Regions from separate parts of the Pseudomonas sp. DSP3-2-3 genome, predicted to be linked through region 2. Evidence: riboswitches for the same ligand, from Rfam matches in the RefSeq annotation. Region 2 holds a riboswitch; each other region holds the start of a gene.
The links. Region 2 has a riboswitch for cobalamin ahead of ACP7E4_RS00755 (CbtB domain-containing protein). Riboswitches for the same ligand answer to the same signal wherever they lie in the genome.

Region 1: it holds a riboswitch for cobalamin, as region 2 does, so the genes downstream of both, cobO (cob(I)yrinic acid a,c-diamide adenosyltransferase) here and ACP7E4_RS00755 (CbtB domain-containing protein) in region 2, are expected to answer to the same signal.
Region 3: it holds a riboswitch for cobalamin, as region 2 does, so the genes downstream of both, ACP7E4_RS13035 (ABC transporter substrate-binding protein) here and ACP7E4_RS00755 (CbtB domain-containing protein) in region 2, are expected to answer to the same signal.

What each region holds. Positions count from the first base shown of each region.
Region 1 is NZ_JAFCXH010000002.1:149,385-154,839, reverse strand. Features, by position in the region: gene ACP7E4_RS03530 (cobyrinate a,c-diamide synthase) at 1-766, opposite strand, end outside; gene cobO (cob(I)yrinic acid a,c-diamide adenosyltransferase) at 763-1,374, opposite strand; cobalamin riboswitch at 1,474-1,697, opposite strand; gene ACP7E4_RS03520 (PQQ-dependent sugar dehydrogenase) at 1,939-3,264, shown strand; gene ACP7E4_RS03515 (C40 family peptidase) at 3,498-4,040, opposite strand; gene ACP7E4_RS03510 (C40 family peptidase) at 4,135-4,815, opposite strand; gene ACP7E4_RS03505 (NAD-dependent protein deacylase) at 4,890-5,455, opposite strand, start outside.
Region 2 is NZ_JAFCXH010000001.1:166,626-172,080, reverse strand. Features, by position in the region: gene nfuA (Fe-S biogenesis protein NfuA) at 1-450, shown strand, start outside; gene cobM (precorrin-4 C(11)-methyltransferase) at 508-1,254, opposite strand; gene ACP7E4_RS00765 (cobalamin biosynthesis protein) at 1,298-1,717, opposite strand; gene ACP7E4_RS00760 (CbtA family protein) at 1,707-2,408, opposite strand; gene ACP7E4_RS00755 (CbtB domain-containing protein) at 2,419-2,607, opposite strand; cobalamin riboswitch at 2,708-2,924, opposite strand; cobalamin riboswitch at 3,001-3,224, shown strand; gene cobW (cobalamin biosynthesis protein CobW) at 3,337-4,401, shown strand; gene cobN (cobaltochelatase subunit CobN) at 4,405-5,455, shown strand, end outside.
Region 3 is NZ_JAFCXH010000009.1:157,838-163,292, forward strand. Features, by position in the region: gene ACP7E4_RS13025 (ABC transporter ATP-binding protein) at 168-959, opposite strand; gene ACP7E4_RS13030 (FecCD family ABC transporter permease) at 956-1,999, opposite strand; gene ACP7E4_RS13035 (ABC transporter substrate-binding protein) at 1,996-3,012, opposite strand; cobalamin riboswitch at 3,198-3,389, opposite strand; gene pcsA (phosphatidylcholine synthase) at 3,577-4,296, shown strand; gene ACP7E4_RS13045 (hypothetical protein) at 4,510-4,686, shown strand; gene ACP7E4_RS13050 (DUF72 domain-containing protein) at 4,692-5,438, shown strand.

The sequences.
Region 1 (5,455 bases), on a different contig from region 2:
TCGCGCCGTAGGTGAACGCAAACGCTTCGTCATGGGCGACGGCAATCGTTACGCCTTGCAGTAAAGGCTCGGCGGGTACCAGGTCCGGCGCAGCGAAGGTCACCGCAGGCGGCAGTTCAACTTCGCAGGTGCTGGCCAGTGCTGCGGCGGCGGCATCCAGACGCAGATCAAGATCGTTCAACTCGCTGGCCTGCACCAGCCCCAAATGCCGGCTTGGCAATTCGATGCCGGTTTCCCGGGACAACGCGCCGTACCAGCGCAAACCTTCGGTGAGGCTGCCTTCGAGCAGTTGCGCATGCCGCACGGTGCCGACCCGGTTGGCCAAAACGCCGGCGAACGGCAGGTCCGGCTGATAACGCGCCAGGCCCAGCGCCAGCGCGCCGAAGGTCTGGGCCATGGCCGTGCCGTCGATCACGCCGAGGACCGGCACGCCGAAATAACGCGCCAGGTCCGCGCTGGACGGCGTGCCATCGAACAGGCCCATCACGCCTTCGATCAGGATCAGGTCGGCTTCACCTGCCGCTTGCCACAACAGGCGGCGGCTTTCATCAGCGCCGACCATCCACAAATCGAGCTGATAAACCGGCGCACCGCTGGCGCGCTCAAGAATCATCGGGTCGAGAAAATCCGGGCCGCATTTGAATACGCGAACCTTGCGACCCTGATTGCGATGCAAACGGGCCAGCGCGGCGGTGACGGTGGTTTTGCCTTGGCCGGAGGCCGGTGCGGCGATCAGAACCGCCGGACAATGACGCGGTTCACTCACAACTCGATGCCTTTTTGCGCTCGAATGCCGGACTGGAATGCGTGTTTGACCACGGTGATTTCCGACACGGTGTCGGCCATGTCAATCATTTCCGGTTTCGCGCCACGGCCGGTGACAATCACATGCTGCATCGGCGGCCGGGCTTGCAGGTCGCTGAGCACTCGCTCGATGTCCAGATAACCGTGCTTGAGGGCGATGTTCAGTTCGTCGAGGATCACCATGCCGATGGCCGGATCACGGAGCATTTCCAGGGAAACTTCCCACGCTGCTTCGGCGGCGGCGATATCACGCTGGCGGTCCTGGGTTTCCCAGGTGTAGCCCTCGCCCATCACGTGATAGCGAACCTGCTCTGGGAAACGTCGGAAGAAGAACTCTTCGCCGGTGCTGTTGCTGCCCTTGATGAACTGCACGACACCGCACTGCATGCCGTGGCCCATGGCCCGGGCCAACATGCCGAATGCAGAACTGCTTTTGCCTTTACCGTTACCGGTCAGGACCAGCAACAGCCCGCATTCATTGGGTGCACTGGCGATGCGCTCGTCCATCACGGCTTTTTTGCGCAACATGCGCGCCAGATGGCGTTCGTCACGTTCGGGGGATTCGTTCATCTCAGCTCTCCGCTTGAGGGCACGCGAAAGCAGACGGCAGGCAATAGCAAATGACTGGCAGCACGACTTTCGTCATGCCCAGAGCATCGCCCGCCGTGATGCTGTTGAATGGATCAGGCCGGTCTCCGGGCTCATGAGCGGGAAATCCCCTACTGTGCGCCTTCCCAAATCCTTGCAGACCCAGTGGCATCAGGCACAGCGTTGACTCATCTACCGTTGCGGGGGCAGCACCGGAATTGGTCGCCATGAGCGTCCTTACCGGTTTCCCTGTTTCACTCAAACATTTGCTGCAGCGATTTAAAACGTAGCGAGCGACGACAAGACAAGGCGGAAACAGGCGAGAAAGCGGAGTTGAGGTTCCCTCAATGAGCATTTCGAGTCTGTTTCCAACGCAGTATTGTCGAGCGCAGCAGTTTTAAACGCTGTAGACCTGAGCACCTGAAACAAAAGGCGCAGGTTAGAGGGTTGGGGATTGAGCGTCAATCAACTCAGCAACAGGTTGAACCTCGAAAGCACAGGCGTCTCTATCTCTTACTGGAACACTGCCCGTTATGGAGATCGATCATGTTCAAGCTCAGACCACAGTTCGCGGTTTTGCTACTGGTTGCCGGAGGCCTTGCGGCCTGCGGCGAATCTTCGACCCTGCAAGTCACCGACGGCACCGGGCCGTCACCAAAGTTGCCGGAACCGAACAAGACGATGATTCCGACCGTCAACATAGCGCCAGCGGTGGGCTGGGAAAAAGACGCCAAACCCGTCGCGGCCAAGGGCACGCAGGTCGCCGCTTTCGCCGAACATCTGGACCACCCGCGCTGGCTTTACGTGCTGCCCAATGGTGACGTGCTGGTGGCGGAAACCAACTCGCCGCCAAAGCCTGATGACAATAAAGGCATTCGCGGCTGGGTCATGGGCAAAGTCATGGGCCGCGCCGGGGCCGGTGTTCCCAGCCCCAATCGGATTACCTTGCTGCGCGACAAGGATCACGACGGCATTGCCGAAACCCGCACGGTGTTCCTGGAAAACCTCAATTCGCCGTTCGGTATGACCTTGGTGGGCAACAAGCTGTATGTCGCCGACACCGACCGCCTGATCAGTTTCCCGTATCAGGACGGCCAGACCTCGATCAGCGCGCAGCCGACCAAAGTCGTCGATCTTCCGGGCGGCACGCTGAATCACCACTGGACCAAAAACGTCATCGCCAGCAAGGACGGCAGCAAGCTGTATGTGACGGTCGGTTCCAACAGCAACGTCGCGGAAAACGGGCTGGCAGCTGAAGAAGGTCGCGCGGCAATCTGGGAAGTTGACCCCGCCAGCGGTTCGCATCGGATCTTTGCTTCAGGCCTGCGCAACCCCAACGGCATGGATTGGGAGCCCACCACCGGCAAACTCTGGACGGCGGTCAACGAGCGTGACGAAATCGGCAGCGATCTGGTGCCGGACTACATCACTTCGGTGCAAGACGGGGCGTTCTATGGCTGGCCGTTCAGCTATTACGGCCAGCATGTGGACGTGCGCGTAACTCCGCAGAATCCGGAGCTGGTGGCCAAGGCCATCGCACCTGATTACGCGGTCGGCCCGCATACCGCGTCACTTGGCCTGGTGTTCGCCGATGGCAAGACGTTGCCGGCGCCGTTCAATGAAGGCGTGTTCATCGGCCAGCACGGCTCCTGGAACCGCAAACCACACAGCGGCTACAAAGTCCTGTTCGTGCCGTTCAGCGGCGGCAAGCCAAGCGGCGCGCCGATTGACCTGCTGACCGGTTTCCTGAATGCCGACGAAAAAGCCCAGGGTCGCCCGGTCGGCGTGGTCAATGATCATCAGGGTGGGTTACTGGTGGCGGATGACGTGGGGAACAAGATCTGGCGGGTGACTGCGGCGAAGGCACAATAAGTTAACGGCCTGTACAAAACTTGTGGGAGCAAGCTTGCTTGCGAATGCGTCCGGGAAGCTTGCAAAGATGTTGAACGGGCAAATGTCTTCGCGAGCAAGCTCGCTCCCACAAGTGAAACGCGGTCATCTCGTGGGACCGGATCTATCCGGGAAGGCGTCGGTGTAGACACCACATCTTCGGCATCTGTGGGTTGCCCCCAAACATAGAATCTCCCACAGGTTCGGTTCGTGTCCTACGGATTACGCGCCAGACTCGATGGCTGAATCACGCGCTTGGCATTCAGGTAAGCGCGCTGCCAATACGGCTTGTCCAGACTGTCCAGCTTGACCGTGCCGCCGGTAGCTGGCGCATGCACGAAACGCCCTTCCCCGACGTAAATCCCCGCATGGCTGACCTGCGAGCCACCGCCGGTGGCGAAGAACACCAGGTCGCCAGTCTGCAGCTGTTCACGACCCACATTCGGCGCGCGCATGCCGATCATGTCGCGGGTCGACCGAGGCAGAGCAATGCCCGCCGCGTCACGATAGACGTAGCCGATCAAACCGCTGCAATCAAAACCGGAATCAGGCGTGTTGCCACCCCAATGATAGGGCGTGCCGACCAGCCCGAGCGCGCGAAACATCACGTCTTCGATAGCCGGGGAAAAACTTTCAGGAGGAGCAATCAGCACCGGACGCTGAACAATCCGGGGCTTGGAGGGTGGCGGCGGCGCGCTGGCGCAAGCGCCGAGCAAGGCAGCAAGAGTAATGACCGCAAGGCGTATCGTAATCGACATGGATACAACAACCTGAGCTGGATGCGGCTGCTTGCCGAGGGCGCTAAATGCGCAAAACAGGCTTATAGCCTGTTTTTGCATAACACGGTAGTGATTACTTGCGGCGCTTGAGCGTAGTCGTGGTCATTGCAGTCGTCTGCGGCGCGATATTTGGCGATTCCATCGCCAGGGCGCGCTTGGCCTCGATGAACGTCTTGCTCCAGTACACATCGTCCAGGCTGTCGACGCGAACACCACCACTGCGACGGCTGCTGGAGTGAATGAACTGATTGTCGCCCAGGTAGATGGCTGCATGGCTGACACGACCGCGACCGGCAGTGCTGAAGAACAGCAGGTCGCCCGGCGCCAGATCATTGCGCTTAACCAGTGGCGCATCGATGTTGATCATGTCGCGAGAAGAACGCGGCAGGCTCATGCCAGCTTTCTCACGGAAAAGATAACCGATGAAACCGCTGCAATCGAAACCGGTGCTGGTTGAGGTGCCACCGAAACGGTAGCGAGTACCGATCAGGGATTTGCCACGCTCAAGGATGCTGTCAGCCAGGGCTGGCAGTTGATAAGGCTTGTTGTCGGCAAACTGAGCCAGCTCGGCTTCAGTGGCCAGTTCTTCCTGCAACACCGAGCGATCGGAACGGCTGGCGGAGGATTGCGCGGTGATCTGCGTCTTGTACTGCTGTTGCTGCGCATCTTGTTGAGATACCGGCATGTTGGCCGAGCAACCGAACAGTAGTGATACGAGTGCGAGAGGCACGAGGGGTGCGAAGCGAGCTAGCATGGGCACAACCGTGGCTGACTGTTAAGGTGGCGAGACTATGCCAACTATGATCCTCATTTGCAAATTCAATCGAACTATATGTGACTTACCAGTTCGCTCATGACATGTACCGCTCGGCACTGCAAAAAAGCATCCATCTGCAGACTCTGGTCGGTAGGCGTCAAATTAATCTCCGCCGTAAAACCGCCGCAAACCCTTGTCCTGAATAGGGGTTCATGGATGTAGGGGAAGCTTGCGGTGGTACCTATGCTCAACACCGCATCAAAGCCCTTTGCCATCTCTTGATGCAGGGTTTCGAGGGCCAGCTCCGGTAGCAGCTCCTCGAATAAAACGACGGACGGTCGCAGAATGCCACCACAGTGACTGCACAACGGCGGCAACGGGCGGTCCAACTGCGCAGTCCATTCCGGGTCTTGCGCAGCGCATGACTGGCAATAGACCGGTGCCAGTTGACCATGAATCTCGATCAGTCTTTCAGGCGGGCTGCCAGCGGCGCGGTGATAGCCGTCGACGTTCTGCGTCAACACCCAGCAGTCGGGCTTCTTGCGTTGCAGTTGGGCGATAGCGTAATGCGCGTCATTGGGTTGCGCGCCCAGGCAGGCCTTGGCCAGTTGCGCGATGTACTTCCAGCACAACGCAG
Region 2 (5,455 bases):
CCGGGCGAAGAGAAACCGGAAGACAAGGCCATTGGCCTGAAAAGCTTCACGGCCTGGATCGATAACTTCAGCGAAGCGTTTCTCGACGATGCCGTCGTCGATTACGCCACAGACCGCATGGGCGGCCAGCTGACCATCAAGGCGCCAAACGCCAAAGTACCCATGGTCAATGCCGACAGCCCGATCAACGAGCGCATCAGCTATTACCTGCAAACCGAGATCAATCCCGGTCTTGCCAGCCACGGCGGCCAGGTGACACTGATCGACGTCGTCGAAGAAGAAGACAAGAACATCGCTGTGCTGCAATTCGGTGGCGGTTGCCAGGGTTGCGGTCAGGCCGATGTGACGCTCAAGGAAGGCATCGAGCGCACCTTGCTCGAACGTATTCCCGAGCTGAGCGGTGTGCGTGATGTCACCGACCACACCCAGAAAGAGAACGCTTACTACTAAGCGGTTTTCAATACCCACAAAACCCCGACGCGTTCGGGGTTTTTTGTGGCTGCCGTTTCACGGCCTGAACAAATGCGCATGTCCCGCACGATACAGCGACGACTCCCCAAAGCTATCGTCCGCCAGAACGCGTCCCACCAGAATCAGCGCCGTACGCCGAAAGCCTTTAACACGCACCTTGTCCTCGATGTCCGCCAGCGTGCCCAGGGCCCAGTCCTGATCCGGCCAGCTGGCGCGATGCACCACGGCAATCGGGCAGTCACTGCCGTAATGGGGCAGCAGTTCGGCAACGATCTTGTGCAGATTGTTGACCCCCAAGTGAATCGCCATGGTGGCGCGATGCTGCGCCAGGCTCGCCAGCTCTTCGCCGGGCGGCATCGTGGTCTTGTCGGCGAAACGGGTGAGAATCACGCTCTGCGAGATGTCCGGCAGCGTCAGCTCAGCGCCTAGCAGGGCGGCGCACGCAGCGGTGGCGGTAACGCCGGGAATGATCTCGAACGGAATGTTCGATTCGCGTAAATGACGGATCTGCTCGCCAATGGCGCCATACAGGCTTGGGTCGCCTGAATGCACGCGAGCGACATCCTGGCCCTGTTCATGAGCGGATTTCATCAAGGCGATGATCTGTTCGAGATGCAATTCGGCACTATTGCTGATCTGCACGGCGTTATGACCGTCCAGCACCGCCGTTGGCACCAGCGATCCCGCATAGATGATCACCGGACAACTACGGATCAGACGTTGCCCCTTGACCGTGATCAACTCCGGATCGCCAGGGCCTGCGCCGATGAAAAAAACGGTCATGGAAACTCCAGATTCTTGAGTGAAAGCGGCGTGAGAGGCGGGATTATCGGCTATCGAGCAGGGTGCTGGCCAAGGCAAATGTTGCCTGCCGATTATTGACCCGTGGGATAAGCAAGCGTGCAGGACCTGATCGGTTGGCCAACGCTAATGCTGCGCTCTCCGCAACCCCATAACAGCCGGTGTGCTCGAAGGTGGTCAACGAACGATGCGTCAATTGCGCTTCATAGGCGTTGAGTTGTTGTGCGCTGAAGACTGTCAGCGGTAAGCGAAGCCGCAGAGCCAGCTCCAGCAACCCAGGCTCGTCGCTTTTCAGGTCGATGGAGGCGAGGGCGCTGAGGTCTTGCAACTCAAGGTCATGACCGCGAAGGCTGTGTTCGATTAACTCAAGCATTACGCCAGCGGAACATCCGCGTTGGCAGCCGAGCCCGGCCACCAGCGTCGGCCGCAATTGATCAGGCTTGATCAAGGTCGGTGTTGTTACGGCGGAACAGCCAGGCGCTGATCACGCCCATGGCAATCCAGAACAGCGCGTTGGTCAGCAGCGAGGCGATCTTGAATTGCGACTCAAGTGCCTCAGGCGCCAGGCTTTCATGCACGGGCGGTTGTGGCGCGCCGATGATATGCGGCACGACCAGAATCGCCACGCCCAACACTTTAAGCAGCCAGTTCTTGCCAAACACGATCAAGGCGAGCGCGACGGCGGTGGACGCTGCGGTGCCGATCCACCAGATTTGCCGTTGGGTCAGGTCCGCTGCAGCAGTGCCCGGCAGTTCTGGCGGCAGGCCAAGGGTCGGCGCGAGGGTGAACACCGCAAAACCGGCCAATCCCCACAGTACGCCTTGGGAGGTTTTGCCCGGAGCACGCAAGGTATAAAGGCCGGCCAGCATCAGCGCGAAGCCTACCGCGACTACCAGATTGCCACCGGTAGTGGACAGAATGCGCTGCCAGCCATCCTGCGGAGACCAGGCTTCTTCGTTGTGCACATGACCGGTCGGGGCGTTTTCGGCGTGCTCGTGAACCTGTTCGGTCGGAGCGTTCTCGTAGGTTTCGGCTTGCAGAATCAGCGGCACGACCCAGAAGCTTTGCAGCAGGGTCAGAAACAGCGCGGCAATCAGGCCGGTGAAACCCGCCGTTTGAGCAATTCGCTTGAACATGGCATCAGTCTCAATGGCAAGGAAAGGCAGAGCTGTGGCGGGTGTCATGCGCGGCATTGTGCACGGCGTCGATGTGCGAGAAACCGGCAAAGTACACCAGGCACGCGCCGAGAATGGCAGCGCTGAGCGCGGCGGTCAGGCGTTGAGTCTGGGTGGCAGTGGTCGTACTGGCGGAATGACTGGTTGTACTGATCGACATGGCGCTTCCCTCTTGGATGTCGGCAAGGTGAGGGGAACGCACGGGAACTCCGCTGACAGGCGTCAGCAGAGATCAACAGCGCCCGCCCACCGCGGGTTTGTCAGAAGTTTCATGTCGGGCCGGTCTCCGGGCTTGCGAGGGGCTGATTGCTCAACCTGAAAAAGCCGCCTTCCCATGCCGTTGCCGGCCACAGTGGATCTGACTCTTCACTCGCTTACCGTTGCGGGGGCAGCGCCGGACTTGCACAAGCCATGAGGCCTGAACGCACCGGTTTCCCGTTTCACCCTGTGAAGGGCACCCGAACAAGGCGTACAGGAGAGCATGGGCTGGCGCTGAACGTCAATCAGTTCGCGTCGGGCGCTGGCTGGTGATTGACCTGTCGATGGTCACTGCGTAGCCTTGCCGGTTCGAGGTTCTGTGCCCTGCACCCGCTGCCCTGCAGCCGGAAAGCGCACAGCTAAGATGGGAACGCGGTCAATGCCGCGGCTGCCCCCGCAACTGTAAGCGGTCAGGTTCATTGCACAGCCACTGCGACAAGCGGGAAGGCGCCATGAATTGCAGGTGGAAGTTCACCCGTAACCGCAAGCCAGGAGACCTGCCTCGACCTGGGCATCTTGCCCTGCAAATTCTCACTACAACCGGGCGGGGTGATCCGGTGGCGAATCCAGTCCTGTGGCTGATCACCGGATTTTCGTCCTGTTTGCCCGCCGCTTTGCCAAAGGGCACCTGATGAAAACACTGGCCAAACTTCCCGTCACCATCGTTACCGGCTTTTTGGGCTCGGGTAAAACCACGCTGTTGCGCCATATGCTCGACAACGCCGAAGGCCGCCGCATCGCGGTAATCGTCAACGAATTCGGCGAGCTGGGCATCGATGGCGAAATCCTCAAGCAATGCACCATCGGCTGCACCGAAGAAGAAGCCAACGGCAGGGTTTACGAGCTGGCCAACGGTTGCTTGTGCTGCACCGTCCAGGAAGAATTCTTCCCTGTGATGCGCGAACTGGTGGCGCGTCGTGGCGATCTTGATCACATCCTCATCGAAACCTCCGGCCTGGCATTGCCCAAGCCACTGGTACAAGCCTTCCAATGGCCGGAAATCCGCAACGCCTGCACCGTGGATGCCGTGATTACCGTGGTCGACAGCCCGGCAGTGCTGGCTGGCACCTTCGCGGCATTTCCTGATCAGGTCGATGCCCAGCGCAAGCTTGATCCGAATCTGGACCACGAATCGCCACTGCACGAGTTGTTTGCCGACCAACTGGCCAGTGCCGACCTCGTCATCCTCAACAAAGCCGACATGATCGACGCCGCAGGTCTGGCTGCCGTGCGTGCCGAGGTGTCCGAAGAGTTGCCGCCGGCGGTCAAGGTCATCGAAGCCAGCAGCGGCCGGTTGCCAATCAGCGTATTGCTGGGTCTGGGGGCTGAATCGGAACTGCATATCGACGCCCGGAAAACTCACCACGATCACCACGAAGGCGACGATCATGACGATCATGATCATGACGCTTTCGACTCGATTTCGATCAAGCTGCCACAGGCCGATGAAAGTGCGCTGCTCGATGCGCTGACTCGGCTGGTTGTCGAACATGGCGTCTTGCGCGTCAAGGGGTTTGCGGCCATTCCCGGCAAGCCAATGCGCTTGCTGATTCAAGGCGTCGGCACGCGCTTCGACAAGCATTTCGACCGCGCCTGGGGCGTTGACGAAGAGCGCGCAACCAACCTGGTGTTGATTGGCCAGAAACTGGACGCAGCGGTACTTGAAGCACAACTGCGTGCTGCGGTTGCTGGCTGACCCATGCACCTACTGAGAACCCAGCCCGGTGGTTTCGTGCCGGACGACAGCATCGCCGACCTGGGCCAAACCCCCGCCGAGCTGGTGATTCTCTGTAGCGGCGACTCAAGCCTGGCCTTGCTCGCCGAAGCTGCGCAGCAGTTACCCGACGACTACCCGAGCCTGCGTCTGGCCAATCCGATGCAGGTGCAGAATCACGCCTCGGTTGACCTTTATGTCGACCAAGTGCTGCGCCACGCGAAAGTCATCCTCATTTCCTTGCATGGCGGCATCGGCTACTGGCGCTACGGCGTCGAGCGGCTGATCGAGCTGGCCGGGCGAGGGGTGCAGGTCATTCTGGTGCCGGGTTGCGACAACGCGGACCCGGAGCTGACCGATCTGAGCACTGTCGCCGCCGAGGACTGCCAGCGTCTTTGGCAGTTCTTGCGTCAGGGCGGCATGCACAACGCCCAGGAACTCTATCGCTGTCTGGCGAGCGGCTGGCTGGGGCGCGATTACTCGTGGTCCGAACCACAGCCCTTGCCGCGCACGACGATCTATCACCCGAACAAGCCCCGTGCTGAACTCAATGATTGGCAGGCCGACTGGCAAGCTGGGCAACCGGTTGTGGCGTTGCTGTTTTATCGCTCCCATCTGCAGGCGGCCAATACCGCCTTTATTGATGAGTTTTGTCTGCGCTTGCAGGCGCAGGGTTTGAATCCGCTGCCGATTGCGGTGGCCAGTCTTAAAGAAGCGGGCTGTATAACACTGGTGGAAGACTGGCTGGATGAGGTTGAGGCTGAGTTGATCCTCAATACCACCGGCTTTGCCCAGTCCAGTCCGGAAGCGCCGCACCTAAGGCCGTTTCGCCGCAATATCCCGGTTATTCAGGCGATCTGCGCGCAGGACAACGAACCTGGCTGGCGCGCGAGCGAACAAGGCCTGGGTGCCCGGGATCTGGCGATGCACATTGCCTTGCCGGAACTGGATGGACGAATCATCAGTCGGCCGATCAGCTTCAAGGATCTGGCCTGGCACAGTGAGCGCAGCCAGTCGGACGTGGTCTGCTACCGCG
Region 3 (5,455 bases), on a different contig from region 2:
TTCCTGTAGAGCGATCTTAGGTGTGTTTGCTGAAACCGGTGGGAGAGGACTTGTCCTCGATGCGATAGAACTGACGCCACGAAAATCCAGACGGGTCGCTGGCCGTACCGACGCCTTCGGGGACAAGTCCGCTCCCACGTGATCTATGTGTTTTGCGGCTGCGTGTTTTATGAGCGAAAGCGCAAAATCCGCGCACCGTCGTGGGGATCGGTCAGGTAGTGGGCTTCAACGCCAAAGGTGGTGCGCAGCCGCTCGCACGTCAGCACCTGCGCCGGATCGCCGATGGCGATCAGCTCGCCTTTGTCCATCACCGCCAGCCGATCACAGGCCAGGGCCTGATTGAGGTCGTGCAGCGCAATCAGCGTGGTCACCGGCAGCGATCTGACCAGACCCAGAATGCTCAGCTGATGCTGGATGTCCAGGTGGTTGGTGGGTTCGTCCAGCAGCAGGATTTGCGGGCGTTGGGCCAGAGCGCGAGCGATGTGCACGCGCTGGCGTTCGCCGCCGGACAGGCTGTGCCAGGCACGCTTGCGCTTGTCGGCCATGTCCACATCGACCAGCGCTTGCTGAACGATTTCATCGTCGGCCGCGGACCATGGCGTCAGCGCCGAAAGCCAGGGCGTGCGCCCCAGTTCCACGGCGTCCAGCACACTGATGGCGTCCGAGGTCTCGGCCTGTTGCTCGACCACGGCAATCATCTGTGCGATATCCCGGCGCGTCATGTCGGTCAGCGCCTCACCGTCGAGCTGAATCCGCCCGCTGTCGGGTGGCCGGATTCCAGACAGCAATTTGAGCAGGCTGGATTTGCCGGAGCCGTTCGGACCGATCAAGCCCAGGGTTTCCCCGCGTTGCAGATCCAGGCTGACGCCTTTGACGATCAGGTGGCCTTTGACTGACCAGCTCAGGTCAGAGCAAGCCATCACAGTCGTCTGAAGCGCAGGCATTTGCAGGCTATTCATCGGCCACCCTTGGCTTTGATCAGGATTACGGCGAATACCGGTGCGCCGATCAGCGCGGTGATCACGCCGACCGGCAGCACCTGGCCCTTGATGACGGTGCGCGACAGCACGTCGGCGGCGATCAGGAACAGGGCGCCACTCAATGCGCTGAGCGGGATCAGCCGCCCGTGGCGCACGCCGACCAACAGGCGCGCAGCGTGCGGGACCACCAGACCGACGAAGCCGATCGAACCCACCAGTGACACCATCACCGCCGTGACCAGTGCAACCGTGGCGATCAGCACCACTTGAACACGTCGCACCGGGATGCCAAGCGCGGCGGCCGAATCGCTGCCGAACATGAACGCATCCAGCGCGCGGCGATGCCACAGGCAAATCGCCAGTCCGATCAACACCACCGGCACAGCCAATGTCACCGACTGCCAGCGCACCCCGCTGAGGTTGCCCAATAACCAGAACATGATGCCTCGCGCCTGTTCGGAGCTGGCCGACTTGGTAATCAGGAACGAAGTCAGGGCGTTGAACAGCTGCGAACCGGCGATGCCTGCCAGAATGATTTGCCCGCTGCCACTGACCGCCCCGGTGCTGCGCGCCAGCAAGGCGACCAGGGCAAACGCTGCAATCGCGCCCGCGAAGGCGCCCATCGACAGCGAGATGGCGCCGGCGCCGAGGCCGATGATCGACACCAGTACCGCGCCGGTCGAAGCTCCGGCAGAAATCCCCAGCAGGTACGGATCGGCCAGCGGATTGCGCAGCAGTGATTGCAACACCACCCCGGAAATCGCCAGCCCGGCGCCGCATGCGGCGGCCACCAGCGCGCGGGTCAGGCGGTAGTTCCAGACGATACCTTCATCGATAGGATCCAGGACAAAACCGGCGCCCCACACCTTGTTGGCCAGCACCTGAAACACCAGCGACAGGCTGATCGGCGTCTCACCAATGGCGATGCCGGCCAGTATCGCGGCCAACAACACCGGGATCACCCACGCTGCATGCAGACAAACCCTGCGCAGAACCTGACCGCCGGTTACTGCTCTCATTTTCCCGGATCAACCTGATCGATGGCGCCGGCCAGCTCGTTGATGCCGTCGAACATGCGCACCGAGGCCTGCATGGCGTCGGCGTCGAGGATCACGATGCGGTTGTGCTTCACGGCATCCATGTTTTTCGTCACCGGATCGGACTTGAGGAATTCCAGCTTTTTCTGGAAGTCGTCAGCGGGGAAGCGGCGGCGATCCATGCGCGCAATGACCAGCACTGTCGGGTTGGCCTTGGCGATGGTTTCCCAGCCGACGGTTGGCCATTCTTCATCGGACTCAATCACGTTGCGCAGGCCGAGGGTGTTCATCATGAAATCCGGAACGCCTTTGCGCCCTGCAACATAAGGGTCGATGTGCAGGTCGGCGCTGGAAAACCAGAACAGCGCCGAAGCATCGGTCAAGTGCTTGGCCTTGACGCTGGCCTGAGCCTTGGTCAGACCGGCACGCAGCTGGGCGCTCAATTCATCGCCACGGTCCTGCACGTCGAAGATCTGCGCCAGTTGCGTCACGGTCTTGAATACGGTTTCCACTGAGAACGGCTTGAGACGCGTGCCATCGGCGCCGACCAGGTTGTCTTTGCCTTCGCAGTCCGACGGCATGATGTAGGTCGGGATATTCAGTTCGCTGAACTGCTCACGTGTGCCGACCGCGCCTTGCGGGCCGACCATCCACTCAAACTGCACCGGCACCAGGTCAGGTCGTTTGCCGATGACCGATTCGAAGCTCGGTTCGTTATCGGCCAGACGCGGAATCCGGTCGTTCTGGGCCTTGAACTGGGGCAGCACATCGTTGAACCACAGCGAAGTGCCGACCACTTTGTCGGCCAGTCCGAGTGAATAGAGGATTTCAGTGCCGGCCTGGCCGATGGTGACTGTTTTGCCGGGTGCCTGTTTGAAGGTCAGCGGCATGCCGCAGTTTTCGACGGTCAGCGGGTAGTGCGTCGGGCCGGCGGCCAGTGCCAGTGCAGAACATCCAAGGCTGGCAAACAGTACGGCAAGGCGAGGCAAAGGCATAAAAGGCTATCTCCATTCGAACGGAATGTCCGGACGGCGGTGTAAGGGCAGGAAACACATCAGCCACCGCTGCCGACTGCGGCGTGGCCGGTCGAGCAGGGTCTGGCAGCAACGGCGATGAACCGATTCTGACGGATGTCCTCCCGGGACACCCCGCCGGTGGGTCAATTGCCAGGGCGCACGCTCGTACGACCCTGATGTCGGCAGGTCTCCTGACTGACGCGTCATCGCCATGCTCCGGCCTTCCCGGATTTATCCAGTGGCATCGATGGAGCGGCTCAGCGTCTACAGTTGCGGGGGCAGTTCCGGTTGATGACCTGAGGCCATCACGGATTCCCTATTAATCCCGTTTGGGAACCGACGGGCGGCATGGTAATGGATATCAACCGCGACGGGGAAGTTTTCCCGGCGGTCGATTCGCTGGCCTGGAGATTGCTCGCAGATCACCCGTTGGTGAACCTAATCGGCCGGCGGCCGGTCGATACATGCACGCTGGCTGAGTGCTCCGGTGACAAATCGGCGATGATGATGCCCGGCACGTATTATTTCTGGAGATTTCCCCCTGTGATATCGACTCAACGCACGGCCTGGCTCAAAGCCTGGGGTGCACATGCTTTTACCGCCACCGGTGTGGTCATTGCCTTCATGGCAACCATCGCGCTGTTCGAAGACCAGCCCAAGGCGTGCCTGCTTTGGCTGGGGCTGGCGCTGGTGGTAGATGGAGTCGATGGCTCCCTGGCGCGCAAATTCAATGTTCAGTCAGTGTTGCCGGGCTTTGATGGTTCAGTGCTCGATCTGGTCATTGATTACCTGACCTACGTGTTCATTCCGGCGCTGTTCATCTATCGCTACATCGATTTGCCGGATCACACCATGTTGCTCAGCACTGCGGTGATTCTGGTGTCCTCGCTGTTTTGCTTCTGCAACCTGGAAATGAAGAGCAAGGATAATTATTTTCAGGGCTTTCCCGCCGCCTGGAACGTGGTTGCGCTGTGCGTCTACATCATCTCGCCAGCCTCCTGGGTGACGTTGCTGACCGTCTTCGGCCTGGCCTTGCTGACCCTGACGCGCATGAAATTCCTCCACCCATTTCGCGTCCGCCGCCTGATGCCGCTGAACATCACCGTCACCACGATCTGGCTGGTGTGCAGCGCCTTGCTGGTAATCGACCACCCGGCGCAAAGCCCGACAGTCATGATCGTCTGGTCCGCAATGTCCGCCTACTTCCTGGGGATTTGCCTGTGGCGCACTTCGCTGGAGTGGTTGGGCAAGTTGCGCGGCTGAGGCGAATGCCGGCCTGTGCAGGCTGTGTGCGAATTCATCCGGGAAGAGGGCGGCGGGATCGACAGACGTTCGCCTGGCACACCGCTTCGCGGCCGTCGTAACCTCCGAACGCTCCCACAGGTTACACACCAGTCATCCAATAATCCGAACTCCCGCCACGCTGCCGCTTCCAAATCATGTCACTCCCCATTGATCTGATTCTGTGAGGGCATCATGAGCATACGACCTGTCGACACCCAAGCTGCGCAATCCCCGGGGCCGAACCCCAATCCGATGGAATCCGACGACGAGGCGCGCCCGGACGATGATGTGCGCAACGCCGAGGACAATGAGGTGGAGCCGGATGATCCGGACATCGCGGGCGACGATGGCTCTGGCGTGCCGAGCTAAAACACGTGGTAGTCAGCCACGATAATCAGGCGTCGCCCATTTACGTGGGCTGCGCTGGCTGGAGTCTGCCTCGCGAGCATTGGTCGGCATTTGACCAACAAGGCTCGCATTTGCAGCGTTATGCCTTGCGGCTGCCAGCGGTTGAAATCAATAGCTCGTTCTACCGTCCTCATCGTCATCAAACCTACGTGCGCTGGGCTGAATCGGTTCCCGCAGGCTTTCGCTTTGCAGTGAAGGTACCCAAGCTGATCACTCACGAACGGCGCTTGCTGGAATGCAATGCAGCGCTGGACGAGTTCATGGCGCAGTGCAGCGGGCTTGGCGAAAAACTCGGTTGCCTGCTGGTTCAGTTGCCGCCGTCCCTGGCTTATGAATCTCAGCCTGCGCAGGTTTTCTTTCAGGCGTTGCGGGAGCGTTTTTCCGACGATGTCGTGCTTGAGCCCCGCCACGAGAGCTGGCTGAACGCCGAAAATCTACTGATGGAACATCGAATTGGCCGGGTCGCGGCTGATCCATCGCCGATCCCCGGCGGCACGCTTCCCGCAGGCTGGCCGGGCGTTCGCTACTGGCGCCTGCACGGTTCGCCACGCATCTACCACAGCACGTACGAACAATCCCGGCTGGAAATACTGGCCAAGGATTTGCTGGCATCCGGGCAAAAAAACATCCCCAACTGGTGCATTTTCGATAACACCGCCAGTGGTTTTGCCGTGGGTAATGCGCTGGAGTTGCAGCGGCTGTTGTCCCGCTGATCTTGCCCGGACGTTGT